One region of the Streptomyces sp. NPDC092369 genome, then DNA from elsewhere that is predicted to be linked to it. Evidence: riboswitches for the same ligand, from Rfam matches in the RefSeq annotation. Region 1 holds a riboswitch; each other region holds the start of a gene.
What was found. Region 1 has a riboswitch for cyclic di-AMP ahead of ACIQI8_RS04920 (peptidoglycan DD-metalloendopeptidase family protein). Riboswitches for the same ligand answer to the same signal wherever they lie in the genome.

Region 1 (4,185 bases):
TCTCGCCGAGGACGACGTACTGCTGCATCTGCACTGGGGCCCGCGGATCGCGCTCGCCGACGCCGAGGCCCTCGCCGCGCTTCCGCTGCCCGAGTACCGGGGCTTCGAGTCGCAGCTCGACGGCCGCGAGGAGTACCCCGTCGAGGGCGGCCCGCGCTTCGTCCGGCCCGCCCTGTCCGTGCGCACCGAGGAGCGGCGCGGCACGGAGTGGCGGTTCGAGGCGTACGAGGCCGACGAGGGCGAGGACGGTGAACTGCGGCTGCGCTTCCGGGACGGCGGGCTCGCGATCACCCTGCACTACCGGATGCGGCACGACGTCGTGGAGCGCTGGGTGAGCCTCGACAACGAGGGGCCCGTCCTGGAGCTGCTGCGCGCCGACTCGGCCACCTGGACGCTGCCCGACCGCGAGGGCTGGCGGCTCTCGCACCTGCACGGCCGGTGGGCGGCGGAGTCGCAGCTGACCTCGGCACCGCTCACCTACGGCGAGAAGGTCATCGGCAGCCGCCGCGGCCACACCAGCCACCAGCACCTGCCCTGGGTCGCCCTCGACACCGACGCGACCGAGGAGCGCGGCGAGGTGTACGGCTGCGCGCTCGGGTGGTCGGGCTCCTGGCGGATCGCGGTGGCGCAACTCCCCGACGCGCGCGTGCAGATCAACGGCGGTGTGGGCTATGACGAGTCCGGGCTGCTGCGCCTGGCGGCCGGGGAGTCGTTCACGACTCCCGTCTTCGCCGGTCTGTGGAGCGACGGCGGCTTCGGCGGCGCGAGCCGTGCCTGGCACGCCTACCAGCGGGCGTACGTCATCCCGGACGCGGACCGGGACCGGCCGGTGCTGTTCAACTCCTGGGAGGCCACCGAGTTCGACATCTCCGAGGAGCAGCAGGGCGCCCTCGCCCGGCAGGCCGCGGCGATCGGTGTCGAGCTGTTCGTGGTCGACGACGGCTGGTTCGGCAAGCGCGTGAACGACCGGGCCGGACTCGGCGACTGGACGCCCAACCCCGACCGCTTCCCGGCCGGCCTCAAGCCGCTCGCCGACGAGGTGCACGCGCTCGGCATGCAGTTCGGCATCTGGGTCGAGCCCGAGATGGTCAACGCGGACAGCGACCTGTACCGCGCGCACCCCGACTGGGTGCAGTTCCAACCGGGACGAAAGCGGACGGAGTTCCGCAATCAGCTCGTACTCAACCTGGCCCGGCCGGACGTCCAGGAGTACCTCTGGGAGAAGCTCGACGCCATCCTCTCCAGCGCCCCGATCGACTACGTCAAGTGGGACTTCAACCGCTGCTTCACCGACGCCGGCTGGCCCGGCGAGGCGTACCCGCAGCGGCTGTGGATCGACCACGTGCGCGCGCTGTACGCCCTGTTGGACCGGCTGCGGGCGGCCCATCCGGGGGTCTCCTTCGAGTCCTGCTCGGGCGGCGGCGGCCGGATCGACCTCGGGATCATGAGCCGCACGGACGAGGTGTGGACCTCGGACAACACCGACCCGCTCGACCGGCTCGCCATCCAGCACGGCTTCACCCAGATCCACCCCGCGCGCGTGATGGCCGCCTGGGTCACCGACAGCCCCAACACCCAGCTCAACGACCGGGTCAGCTCGCTGCGCTTCCGGTTCGTGAGCTCCATGGCGGGCGTGCTGGGCGTCGGCGGCGACCTCACCAAGTGGACCGAGGAGGAGCTGGCCGAGGCGGGCGGCTGGGTGGCTCTGTACAAGGAGATCCGGCCGCTCGTGCAGCGCGGTGACCTCTACCGGCTGCGGGCCCCGCAGGGCGGGCTCAGTGCCGTCCAGTACGTGCTCGGGGACGAGTCCGTGGTCCTCGCCTGGCTCCAGGCGCAGAGCTACGGCGAGCCCGTGCCCGCGCTGCGGCTGCGCGGACTGGACCCGGCCGCGTCGTACGAATGCCTCGAAACGGGCGAAGTGCACAGGGGGGCCGTACTGCTGCATCACGGACTTCGGGTCGGTCTGCGCGGTGACCTCGATGCGACGGTTCTCCGACTGCGTCGCATCTGACTCTTCTGTCCGAATTGGCGCCTTGGTTCGCCTTCGTTCCAACTCGCTCTGGAATAAGGCGGACTGGGGTGGCGTCACGTGAGGAGCGTCATATCCGTGACCGTGCGTGGTTCTGCATGTCCACGTAATGCGCGTGCTTTTCAAGGGTGTTTGTGCCTGGTGGCAGGTCCTTAATTCACGCAGCGTGACCGCGAATTCTCGCAGGGGATCAAGAGAATCGTATGCACAGGGAACCTCTACTTGTTCCTTTGCGTCCTGGTCGCTTACGTTCGCCACCAATCCGGACGGACGCCCAATCCTGCCGCCGACCGGAGTCCGCACAACTCACCCGTGAACGGCAGGAGCGGGGGACCCACAGGTACAACCGCCTGTTCCGGTCTCCGGAAGAGGCTTGGGGTAAAGCCGTGCCGAAAAGCGCGGCCGGGCATCTCCAGCTCGCACCCGACAGCTCACCTCGCAGGCGCCGGAGAGGAATTCGTCATGCCCGCGAAGGGTAAGCACCGCCGCCCCAAGTCCCAGCGCCTGACCCGCACCATCGCCGTCGCCGGCACCGGGGGCGCCGCGCTCGCCCTCCCGCTCATGGGGGCCACCGGCGCCCACGCGGCCACCTCGGAATCGGCTTCCCAGGCGGTATCCGAAAAGGCCGTCCAGTCGCTTCCGGATGTCGAGAAGGCGTCGGTCCAGCAGAAGTCGACGGCACAGAAGTCCGCCAAGAAGAGCACGGCCAACACCGAAGGCGTGCGCACCTATTCGGTGCGATCCGGTGACTGGCTCGCGAAGATCGCCGACGAGGAGAACGTCACCGGCGGCTGGCAGAAGCTGTACTCGGACAACCGCGAGGCCGTCGGCGACGACCCGTCGCTCATCCACCCCGGCCTCAAGCTCACGCTCGGCAAGAAGGCCGCGACCCGCACCACCGAGTCCGCGCCCTCTTCTTCGTCGGCCTCGAAGGATTCCGGTTCCTCGTCCTCGAAGGACTCCTCCTCGAAGAGCTCCTCCTCGGACAGCCAGGCCTCCTCGAACTCGACGAGCACGCAGTCCGCCGACTCCGCCACCAGCTCCAGCGGCTACACGCTCCCGGTCACCGGCGCCACCATCGGCACCGGCTACCGCGTGGCCGGCAGCATGTGGTCCAGCGGCTACCACACGGGCGTCGACTTCGTCGTCCCGACCGGCACCTCGCTCAAGGCCGTGGCCGCGGGCACGGTCGTCTCCGCGGGCTGGGGCGGCGCGTACGGCAACCAGGTCGTCATCAAGCTGAACGACGGCTACTACGCCCAGTACGCCCACCTCTCGCAGCTCTCCGTCTCGGCCGGCCAGACCGTGACCGAGGGCCAGCAGATCGGCCTCTCCGGCGCGACCGGCAACGTCACCGGACCCCACCTGCACTTCGAGATCCGTACGACCCCGGACTACGGCTCCGACGTGGACCCCGTCGCCTACCTCCGTACGAAGGGTGTCGCCGTCGGCTGACGCGCCCCTGAGCCACCTGCCTGACACGCTGCCGAAGGTCGGATCCCGATCCCCGGGTCCGGCCTTCGGTATGACGTGATCCGCCTGTCGCTGTGGCGTTCCCGCCGTCAACAGCCCTGGCGGGAAAGCTATTCCTGGTTTGGCGAACACTTTAGGAGTGGCTTATCTCACCGCACGTCAACCCTTTCCTACGGTCGCGTAGGTCACATTCGAAGGTGAATCATGTTCGCTTGTGGCAGACGATTCGAAGAATGACGGCAGATCAGTGATCGGGTCGTACGTTGCGGTGGGGGACAGCTTCACCGAAGGCGTCGGCGACCCCGGCCCCGACGGGGCGATGGTCGGTTGGGCCGACCGGTTCGCGGTGCTGCTCGCGGACCGGGAGCCCGAGGGCCACTTCACGTACAACAACCTCGCCGTACGCGGAAAGCTGCTAGACCAGATCGTGGCGGACCAGCTTCCGCAGGCCCTCGAACTCGCCCCGGACCTGATCTCCTTCAGCGCCGGCGGCAACGACATCATCCGGCCCGGCACCGACCCCGACGAGGTCGCCGAGCGCTTCGAGCTGGCGATCGCCCGACTCACCGAGGCGGCCGGCACCGTCCTGGTGACGACCGGCTTCGACACCCGTGGCGTCCCCGTGCTCAAGCATCTGCGCGGCAAGATCGCCACCTACAACGGACATGTGCGCGCGGTCGCGG
Region 2 (4,185 bases), on a different contig from region 1:
GGGTAGGCCGCCACGAGCTCCTCGTAGTACTCGGTCATCTCGGCGGCCGAGCGGGACTTGCCCTCGAACTCGTACTTGCCGTCCTTGTAGAACTCGGAGGCGGCGACGTCGAGCGCGAGCGCGATCTGCTCGCCGGGGATGTAGCCGGCCTGCTTGATCGCCTCAAGGATGAGGTCGAGCGCGGCGCGGTTGGAGTCCAGGTTCGGGGCGAAGCCGCCCTCGTCGCCGAGGCCGGTGGACAGGCCCTTGCTCTTCAGGACCTTCTTGAGGGTGTGGTAGACCTCGGCGCCCCAGCGCAGGGCCTCGGAGAAGGACTCCGCGCCGATCGGGGCGATCATGAACTCCTGGATGTCCACGTTGGAGTCGGCGTGCGAGCCGCCGTTCAGGATGTTCATCATCGGCACCGGCAGCAGGTGCGCGTTCGGGCCGCCCAGGTAGCGGAAGAGCGGGAGGTCGCTGGCCTCGGAGGCGGCGTGGGCGACGGCGAGGGAGACGCCGAGGATGGCGTTGGCGCCGAGCGAGCCCTTGTTGTCGGTGGCGTCCAGGTCGAACATCGCCTGGTCGATCAGGCGCTGCTCGGTGGCGTCGTAGCCGACCAGCTCCGGGCCGATCTGTTCGATCACGGCGAGGACGGCCTTCTCGACGCCCTTGCCCTGGTAGCGGTTGGGGTCACCGTCACGCAGCTCGATGGCTTCGAAGGCACCCGTGGAGGCGCCGGAGGGGACGGCGGCACGACCCGTGCTGCCGTCGTCGAGGCCGACCTCGACCTCGACCGTGGGGTTGCCTCGGGAGTCCAGGATTTCCCGGGCTACGACGACGTCGATGGACGGCACGAGCATCTCCTTCTTCAATGTGACGCGGCTACGCGGGCCGCGATGGCTCTGCGGGACCGAGCCTAACCGTCCCGGGGCGAACAGCCAGCCGATGGGCCGCCCCTTGGACAGAACCGAGAGTAAATTGTTTCCGAACGGAACAAAGCAGACGGGCAAAAAGAACCCCGCCCCGGTGCGTACGGGGGAACACGCACCGAGACGGGGAGTCCGTGGGGACGGGGGAGGCCCTCACGTGCCGTCCATGATGGACGACACACCTGTCGGACCGCTGTGGCTCAGCTACCGGATCCCTGTCACCAGGGGTCCGGCGTGGGGCGCCGCTGTCACTTGAGGTGCAGCTGCTGACCCGGGTAGATGAGGTCCGCGTCCTCGACGATGTCCTTGTTCAGCCGGAACAGCTTCTCCCAGCCGCCCTTGACCTTGTGCTTCTCGGCGATCGTGCTGAGGGTGTCGCCCTTGACGACCTTGTACTCGCCGTCGCCCTTCTTGACCTTCTTGCCGGTCGGGGTGGTGACGGTCTTCTTCGCGGCCGGACGGTCGGCCGAGCGGGAGGTGCTGGTCGAGTCGTTCGAGCGGGTGCTGGTGCCGCTGCTCGAAGAGCTGTTGTTCGAGGAGCTGGAGGAGCTCGACGAGCCGCCGCCGTTGTACGCGGCACCGGACAGGCCCGTGCCGCAGACCGGCCAGGCACCCTTGCCCTGGGAGGCGAGCACCTTCTCGGCGACGGCTATCTGCTGCGACTTGCTGGCCTGGTTGGCCTGCGCGGCGTACTGGGTACCGCCGTAGGCGGCCCACGTCGAGGCGGAGAACTGCAGACCGCCGTAGTAGCCGTTGCCGGTGTTGATCGACCAGTTGCCGCCGGACTCGCAGCTGGCGACCGTGTCCCACTCGGAGGCGGTGGCGGCGGAGGCGTTGCCGGCCGCCATGAGCGGGGCGGCGATGGCGACACCGGTCACGCCGGCGAGCGTGGCGACGCGGGTGGCCTTGGACGGACGACGGTGCTTGCCCTTGCTGGAAAACAGCATGCGGAGATCCCCTCACCGACGCCTGCGAGGTGAGCTGTCGGGTTCGGGCCGTGTGAGTTGCCCGGCCGCGCACCTCTCGGCGCACGACTTCACCCCAAGCCGGTCCGGCACTGTCTGCCGGGCCCGGCACTTACCTGGGTCCCCCGCTCCTGCCTACGGCGCTGTGAAGCGACGACTGTTCCCTACGGCCGCTGGCAGGATTCGGCGTTGCGGCATTCGGGGTTCGTGTTGACGAACGGTGATGACCGTAGACACGGATTCCGCGGAAACTCAAAGACGATCAGGGCTTCTGAGAGTCATCCCACACTTTCACCAAACCGGACATTCAGTCCGAAGACCGTCGTTAACTCCCGTCGCTTTTCGCCCCGTTCAGCCCTTGTCCGCCCCTATTCGCCGGGAAGCCTCAGGGTCTGACCGGCCGCGACGTCGTTCGGGTCGGCGCCGATGGCCTGCCTGTTCTCCGTGTAGAGCGCGCGCCACCCGCCGTCCAGGCCAAGGGAGTCGGCGATGGAGGCGAGAGTGTCACCGCCGCGGACGGTGTACGACCCCTGCGGAGACCCTCCCGCGTCGTCGCCGGCCGCGTCCTCGTCGGCGCTGGCACCGCGGTGCTTGCCGGAGCCGATCGCACCGGTGTCGACCAGGCTCCAAGAGCCCACGGCCTGCTCGGACTTGTCCGAGTTCTCACCCTTCGCCCGATCTGTCGACGGGCTGTCGCTCTCCCGTGAACCGCTCGCCGTCGACTCGGACGGGGAGTCGGAGGGCGAGAGGTACTCGTCCGTTTCGTCAGGGTTGGTCGAGGAATCGGATGAAGAGTCAGGTGAGGCCGACGGTGACGTGGACGAGTCCGTCGAGGACGAGTCGTCGGACGTACCGCCGGGCGTGTTGGACAGGCCGGTGGAGCCCGAACCGTCCGAGGAGGAGGAAGAGGAGGAATCGGAGGAGTCGTCCAGGATCCCGGTGTCGATGTCGGTCGACCCGTCGTCCGCCGACAGCCCCGTGGTCAGCCCGCAGGTGTGGAACGCGCCGACGCCCTGGTCGTCCAGGAGCTTCTCGGCGACGGCTATCTGCTGGTTGCGGCTGGCCAGGTCGGGGCGCGAGGCGTAGTCGAGACCGCCGTACCGCTCCCAGTCGTCCTGCGAGAGCTTGAGCCCGCCGTAGAAACCGGTCCCGTCGTTCTGGCTCCAGGAGCCGCCGGTCTCGCAGTTCGCCACCTTGTCCCAGGTGGTGCCGTCGGCCGCGCTGGCGCTCACCGCACCGAGGAGCGGGATCGCGATGGCGGAGCCTGTCACGCCGGCGGCGACGAGGAGGGCCGGAGCCTGGCGGGGGCGACGGTGACGACCGTTCCCGGAGAGCATGCGGGGGCCTTTCAGGAGACAGCGGTGACGAGTGCGACGCGTGGTGCTGGGCACCGCACTTGAACGGTGAACGTATAGGCACTCCATTGCTTGTCACAAGTTAATGCCGCGTAGATCACGTGAAGATCACATAGTTGAATGTGCGTCATGTTTGCGCAGGTGGACACGTGCTCCTGCGCGGTGACGATCCGGTCACCCGGGTGGCGTGAACTCGACCGGCAGCGTGCGCAGTCCACGCATGATGAGTCCCCCACGCCATCTCAACTCGGCCGGATCCACGGCGACTCGGAGGTCCGGCAGCCGGGTCAGCAGCGTGCGGAGCGCGGTCTGTCCCTCCAGCCGGGCGAGCGGGGCGCCGAGGCAGTAGTGGATGCCGTGGCCGTATCCGAGGTGCTGGTTGTCCCGGCGGGAGAGGTCGAGGGTGTCCGGCTCGGCGAACCGCGCCGGATCCCGGTCCGCCGCCGCGAGGACGACGAGAACGGGGTCGCCGGCCGCGATGTCCTGCCCGCCGACGGTGAGCGGTTGGGTCGCGAACCGCCAGGTCGCCAGCTCCACCGGCCCGTCGTAGCGCAGGAGTTCCTCCACGCCGGTCTCCAACAGGCCGCGTTCGCCGGCGGCCAGGGAGTCCTGGAGGCGGGTGCGCTGCTCGGGGTGGGTGAGCAGGGCGTACGTGCCGTTGCCGATGAGGTTGACGGTGGTCTCGAAGCCGGCGAAGAGCAGGATGAACGCCATCGCCGCGGCCTCGTTCTCGGTGAGGTGCTCGCCCTCGTCCGAGGCGCGGATGAGGCCGGAGATGAGGTCCTCCCCGGGCACGGGCTCGGCCGGCAGGGATGCGCGCTTCTTGTGAATGAGTTCCAGGAGATACCCGCGCATCTTCTTCACCGAGCGCGCGACCCCGCCTCTCGGCCCGCCTCCGTGCCGGATCATCATCCCCGCCCAGTCCCGGAAGTCGTCCTGGTCCTCGCGCGGGACACC
Region 3 (4,185 bases), on a different contig from region 1:
CACGATCTACAGCAGTCTCGAACCCTGCGCCCACCGGGCCTCCCGCCCCAAGCCCTGCGCCCGGCTCATCCTCGACGCGGGGGTACGCCGGGTGGTGACGGCGTGGCGCGAGCCGGACACCTTCGTGACGGCGGCGGACGGGAACGGGTTGCTGGCGGCGGAGGGTGCCGAGGTGGTCGTGATCCCGGAGTACGAGGAGCGGGCGAAGGCGCCCAACTCCCACCTCCTGGCCTGACGTCCGCACCACTGCTCCGTCGGTCCGATCGGCCCAACAGATCCTGCGCCCCACTCCCCGAGCGGTCACTCTGCGAGAGACCCCGAACGGACACAAGCGGAGGTACTGGTAGCAGTGAGGCCATCCCGAAAACGAGCCGCCGTGCTCCTGATCGCGCCCCTTCTCGCCGTGACCCTCGCCTCGTGCGGCAGCACGGACACCGGTACCCGGACCATGGCCCGCGCCCTCCCCCCGGACGCCACGTTCACCCACCCCGGCGTGCTCGTCAGCAAGGCGCAGCTGGACTCCGTACGAAAGAACGTGACCGCCGGGAAGCAGCCGTGGCTGAAGGCGTTCCTGGCGATGCGCGACAGCAAGTACGGGTCGTACAAGTACCGGCCCGAGCCGTACGAGAACGTCGACTGTCCCTGGGGCGGGAAGGTCGCGCAGGGGTGTGTGGAGGAGCGGGAGGACGCGATCGCCGCGTACACGCAGGCACTGCTCTTCAGCGTCACCGGCAAGCAGGAGCACGCGCTCAAGGCGCGCGAGATCATGGACGCCTGGTCGGCGAAGATCAAGCGGCACTCCGAGGAGGACGCGGGGCTGCAGACCGCGTGGGCCGGGTCGACATGGACGCGCGCGGCGGAGATCGTGCGGTACGCGCCGGGGGCCGGGTGGCCTGCCGACCGGGTGGCGCGGTTCGAGAGGATGCTGCGGACCGCCTATCAGCCGCTCGTCACCGAGAAGCTGCCCGACTACAACGGCAACTGGGACCTCGCGATGACCGACGCGGCGATCGGCATCGCCGTCTTCACCAACGACCACAAGGCCTTCGACGCCGCCCTGGCCCGTTTCCGCGACCGTGTGCCCGCCTACTTCTACCTGGAGAAGGACGGCAAGGTCCCGCTCACCGTGGCCGGCTCGACCATGAACACGCCGCAGAAGCTGACGACGTACTGGTTCAGGCAGGGGACGTACAAGGACGGCGTCGCGCAGGAGACCTGCCGCAACTTCAAGCACGTCGGCTACTCGCTCGCCGCCACCGCGCACATCGCCGAGACGGCCTGGCACCAGGGCGTCGACCTGTACGGCGAGGTCAAGGACCGGCTGACCGCGGCCCTCGCCCTCCATGCCCGCTACCAGCTGGGCGAGAACCCGCCCGCGTGGCTGTGCGGTGGCAAGGTCGACCGGAACATGGGTCCCGACCTGGAGGTCGCCCTCAACCACCTGGAGGACCGGCTCGGCGGCTCCGTCCCCGCCGCCCACAAGCTGGCCGAGGAGACCCGCCCGGCCGGTACCGACGATCTCTTCGTCTCCTGGGAGACCCTGACCCACGCCGGAAACCCGGCCGCCTGACCGGCCCGGCTGCTCCTTGGTCACTCCCGTCCCGCGAATGGCGTACAGTGGAGAACACAACGGCGCGGGGTGGAGCAGCTCGGTAGCTCGCTGGGCTCATAACCCAGAGGTCGCAGGTTCAAATCCTGTCCCCGCTACCAACGGCCCAGGGCCGGAGTCCGGATCATCGGACTCCGGCCCTGAGTCTTTTCCCGCGCGCGTCCCGCTCCTCACTTCGGCTGTTGTCACGCCCGGTGAGCAGGTGAACGCCCTCCGCGCAGCAACTGACATACCGTCAACACCTCCAGGCATTCCCGGGCTTGGTCAACTCGCCCGAATTTCACCGGTCATGGCCTGAACGTCCTGCGTGAAAACGTTAATGATCAAGCCGAACAGCTTGGAATCCCCACCCCGTGTCTATTAACGTTCGATAACGCAGCGCGGTCGTCCCAGCCGTCACAAGAGTCGGCTCCGTGCGCACGTGCCGAATCCCGCAAGGGAACCGGGGAACCACCAACTTGGGGTGAATCGCACGTAGTCCGTCGTGTACGCACGACCGGTTTACGCGCGTAGGAGACCTTCCTGCTCCGAACCCGTCAGCTAACCCGGTAGGCGAGAAGGAAGGAAGGAGTACGCCCAGGTGGCGTCCAACCCCCCTGCCCCGGCGGCCCCGTTCGTGCCGAGCCAGCGTGACAACGAGATCTTCGGCTACGGCGGACCCCGCACCGACGAGGGCCCTTGGGAGGAATGGAACCCCACCGAGGATTCCGTCCGCCCCAACCGCGGTCGCCACCGCGTCTCCAAGCAGCGCGGCGGGGGACTCGCCCGCAGCTCCACGGTTCTGGGCGTCGGTGTCATAGCCGCCGTCGGCGCGGGCGGCATGGCCAGCGCCAACACCGGCAAGCCGCCGGTCTCCATCTCCGTGCCCGACCTGCCCAACGTCGGCTCGGTCTTCGGCGAGACCTCCAGCCCCGCCGTCAAGGGGTCCGCGACCGCGCTCAGCAGCGTCGGCGTGACCTCCACGGAGACCGCGCAGGGCACCAAGGATGCCGGCGAGGTGCTGCGCGACCGCATCATGGCGCAGGCCGAGTCGCAGCGCGTCCAGGTCGACAGCAAGGTCCAGTACGCCACCGAGGCCTCCCTCTCCAAGCAGGTCGACGAGGCCGCCGCGAAGGCGGAGAAGGCCGCTGCCGCCAAGGCCGCCGCCGCGAAGAAGAAGGCGGAGGCGGAGGCCAAGAAGAAGGCCGAGGCCGCGAAACTGGTGGAGCTGGCCACGCAGTACCGGCTGCCGGTCGCCTCGTACACGATCACCGGCACCTTCGGGCAGGCCGGTTCCCTGTGGTCCTCCGGGTACCACACGGGCCTCGACTTCGCCGCCCCCACGGGCACGCTCATCAAGGCCATCCACAGCGGCACGGTCACGGAGGCCGGCTGGGCGGGCTCGTACGGCTACCGCACGATCCTCACCCTCGACGACGGTACGGAGCTGTGGTTCTGCCACCAGTCGTCGATCGGCGTGAGCGTGGGCCAGAAGGTCGCCACCGGCGATGTCATCGGCCGCGTGGGCGCCACCGGCAACGTGACCGGCGCGCACCTGCACCTGGAGGTGCACCCGAACGGCCAGGCCGACGGCATCGACCCGATGACGTGGCTGCGCAGCAAGGGCCTCACCCCCTGACACAGGGCGCCACCCATAGGCGCCGGCAGTCGTCGCCAGGTTCCCGGAACAGCGGACTCCGCTTGTTTACGGGAACTTTGCGGCTTTCACGGAAGACCGGCCTCCAGGGTGGGCGTTGATGTGAAGCATGACTTCACTGCGCAAGCTCGGCTCCTCCGACCTGGAGGTCTTCCCCCTCTCCCTCGGCGGCAACGTCTTCGGCTGGACGGCGGACGAGGCGACCTCCTTCGCCGTCCTGGACGCCTACACGGCGGCAGGCGGCAACTTCGTCGACACCGCCGACTCCTACTCGTCCTGGATCGAGGGCAACTCGGGCGGCGAGTCCGAGACGATCATCGGCAAGTGGGTCAAGGCCCGCGGCAACCGCTCCGATGTCGTCATCGCCACCAAGGTCAGCCAGCACCCCGAGTACAAGGGCCTGTCCGGCGCGAACATCAAGGCCGCCGCCGACGCCTCGCTGCGCCGCCTGGACACCGACTACATCGACCTCTACTACACCCACTTCGACCAGCCCGAGGTGCCGGTCGAGGAGATCATCGGCGCGCTCGACGAGCTGGTGCGGGCGGGCAAGGTGCGCAACATCGCCGTCTCCAACATCACGCCGGAGCGGCTGCGGGAGTCCCTGGAGTTCTCCGACCGCGAGAACCTGGCCCGGTACGTGGCCATCCAGCCCCACTACAACCTCGTCTCCCGCGACACCTACGAGGGCGAGCTGCGGGACATCGCCGCCACCGCGGGCCTCGCCGCCGTCCCCTACTTCGCCCTGGCCGCCGGCTTCCTCACCGGCAAGTACCGGCCCGGTACGACGGTCGAGAGCGCGCGGGCGGGCCGCGCCGGCGCCTACGCGGAGTCGGAGCGGGGCCTGCGCGTCCTGACCGCCCTCGACGAGATCGCCGCCGCCCATGACGCGCAGGTCGCGACCGTGGCCCTGGCCTGGCTCGCCGCCCAGCCGACGGTG

Region 2: linked by a shared signal. The riboswitch ahead of ACIQI8_RS32420 (transglycosylase family protein) and the one ahead of ACIQI8_RS04920 (peptidoglycan DD-metalloendopeptidase family protein) in region 1 are both predicted to bind cyclic di-AMP.
Region 3: linked by a shared signal. The riboswitch ahead of ACIQI8_RS28330 (M23 family metallopeptidase) and the one ahead of ACIQI8_RS04920 (peptidoglycan DD-metalloendopeptidase family protein) in region 1 are both predicted to bind cyclic di-AMP.

Annotation. Positions count from the first base shown of each region.
Region 1 is NZ_JBIVQP010000001.1:1,098,478-1,102,662, reverse strand. It holds gene ACIQI8_RS04925 (alpha-galactosidase) at 1-2,011, shown strand, start outside; cyclic di-AMP (ydaO/yuaA leader) riboswitch at 2,318-2,487, shown strand; gene ACIQI8_RS04920 (peptidoglycan DD-metalloendopeptidase family protein) at 2,492-3,484, shown strand; gene ACIQI8_RS04915 (SGNH/GDSL hydrolase family protein) at 3,750-4,185, shown strand, end outside.
Region 2 is NZ_JBIVQP010000006.1:108,689-112,873, forward strand. It holds gene eno (phosphopyruvate hydratase) at 1-839, opposite strand, end outside; gene ACIQI8_RS32420 (transglycosylase family protein) at 1,157-1,855, opposite strand; cyclic di-AMP (ydaO/yuaA leader) riboswitch at 1,860-2,072, opposite strand; gene ACIQI8_RS32425 (transglycosylase family protein) at 2,242-3,210, opposite strand; gene ACIQI8_RS32430 (cytochrome P450) at 3,403-4,185, opposite strand, start outside.
Region 3 is NZ_JBIVQP010000005.1:21,600-25,784, reverse strand. It holds gene ACIQI8_RS28345 (dihydrofolate reductase family protein) at 1-235, shown strand, start outside; gene ACIQI8_RS28340 (alginate lyase family protein) at 449-1,570, shown strand; tRNA gene ACIQI8_RS28335 (tRNA-Met) at 1,634-1,710, shown strand; cyclic di-AMP (ydaO/yuaA leader) riboswitch at 2,022-2,179, shown strand; gene ACIQI8_RS28330 (M23 family metallopeptidase) at 2,190-3,227, shown strand; gene ACIQI8_RS28325 (aldo/keto reductase) at 3,355-4,185, shown strand, end outside.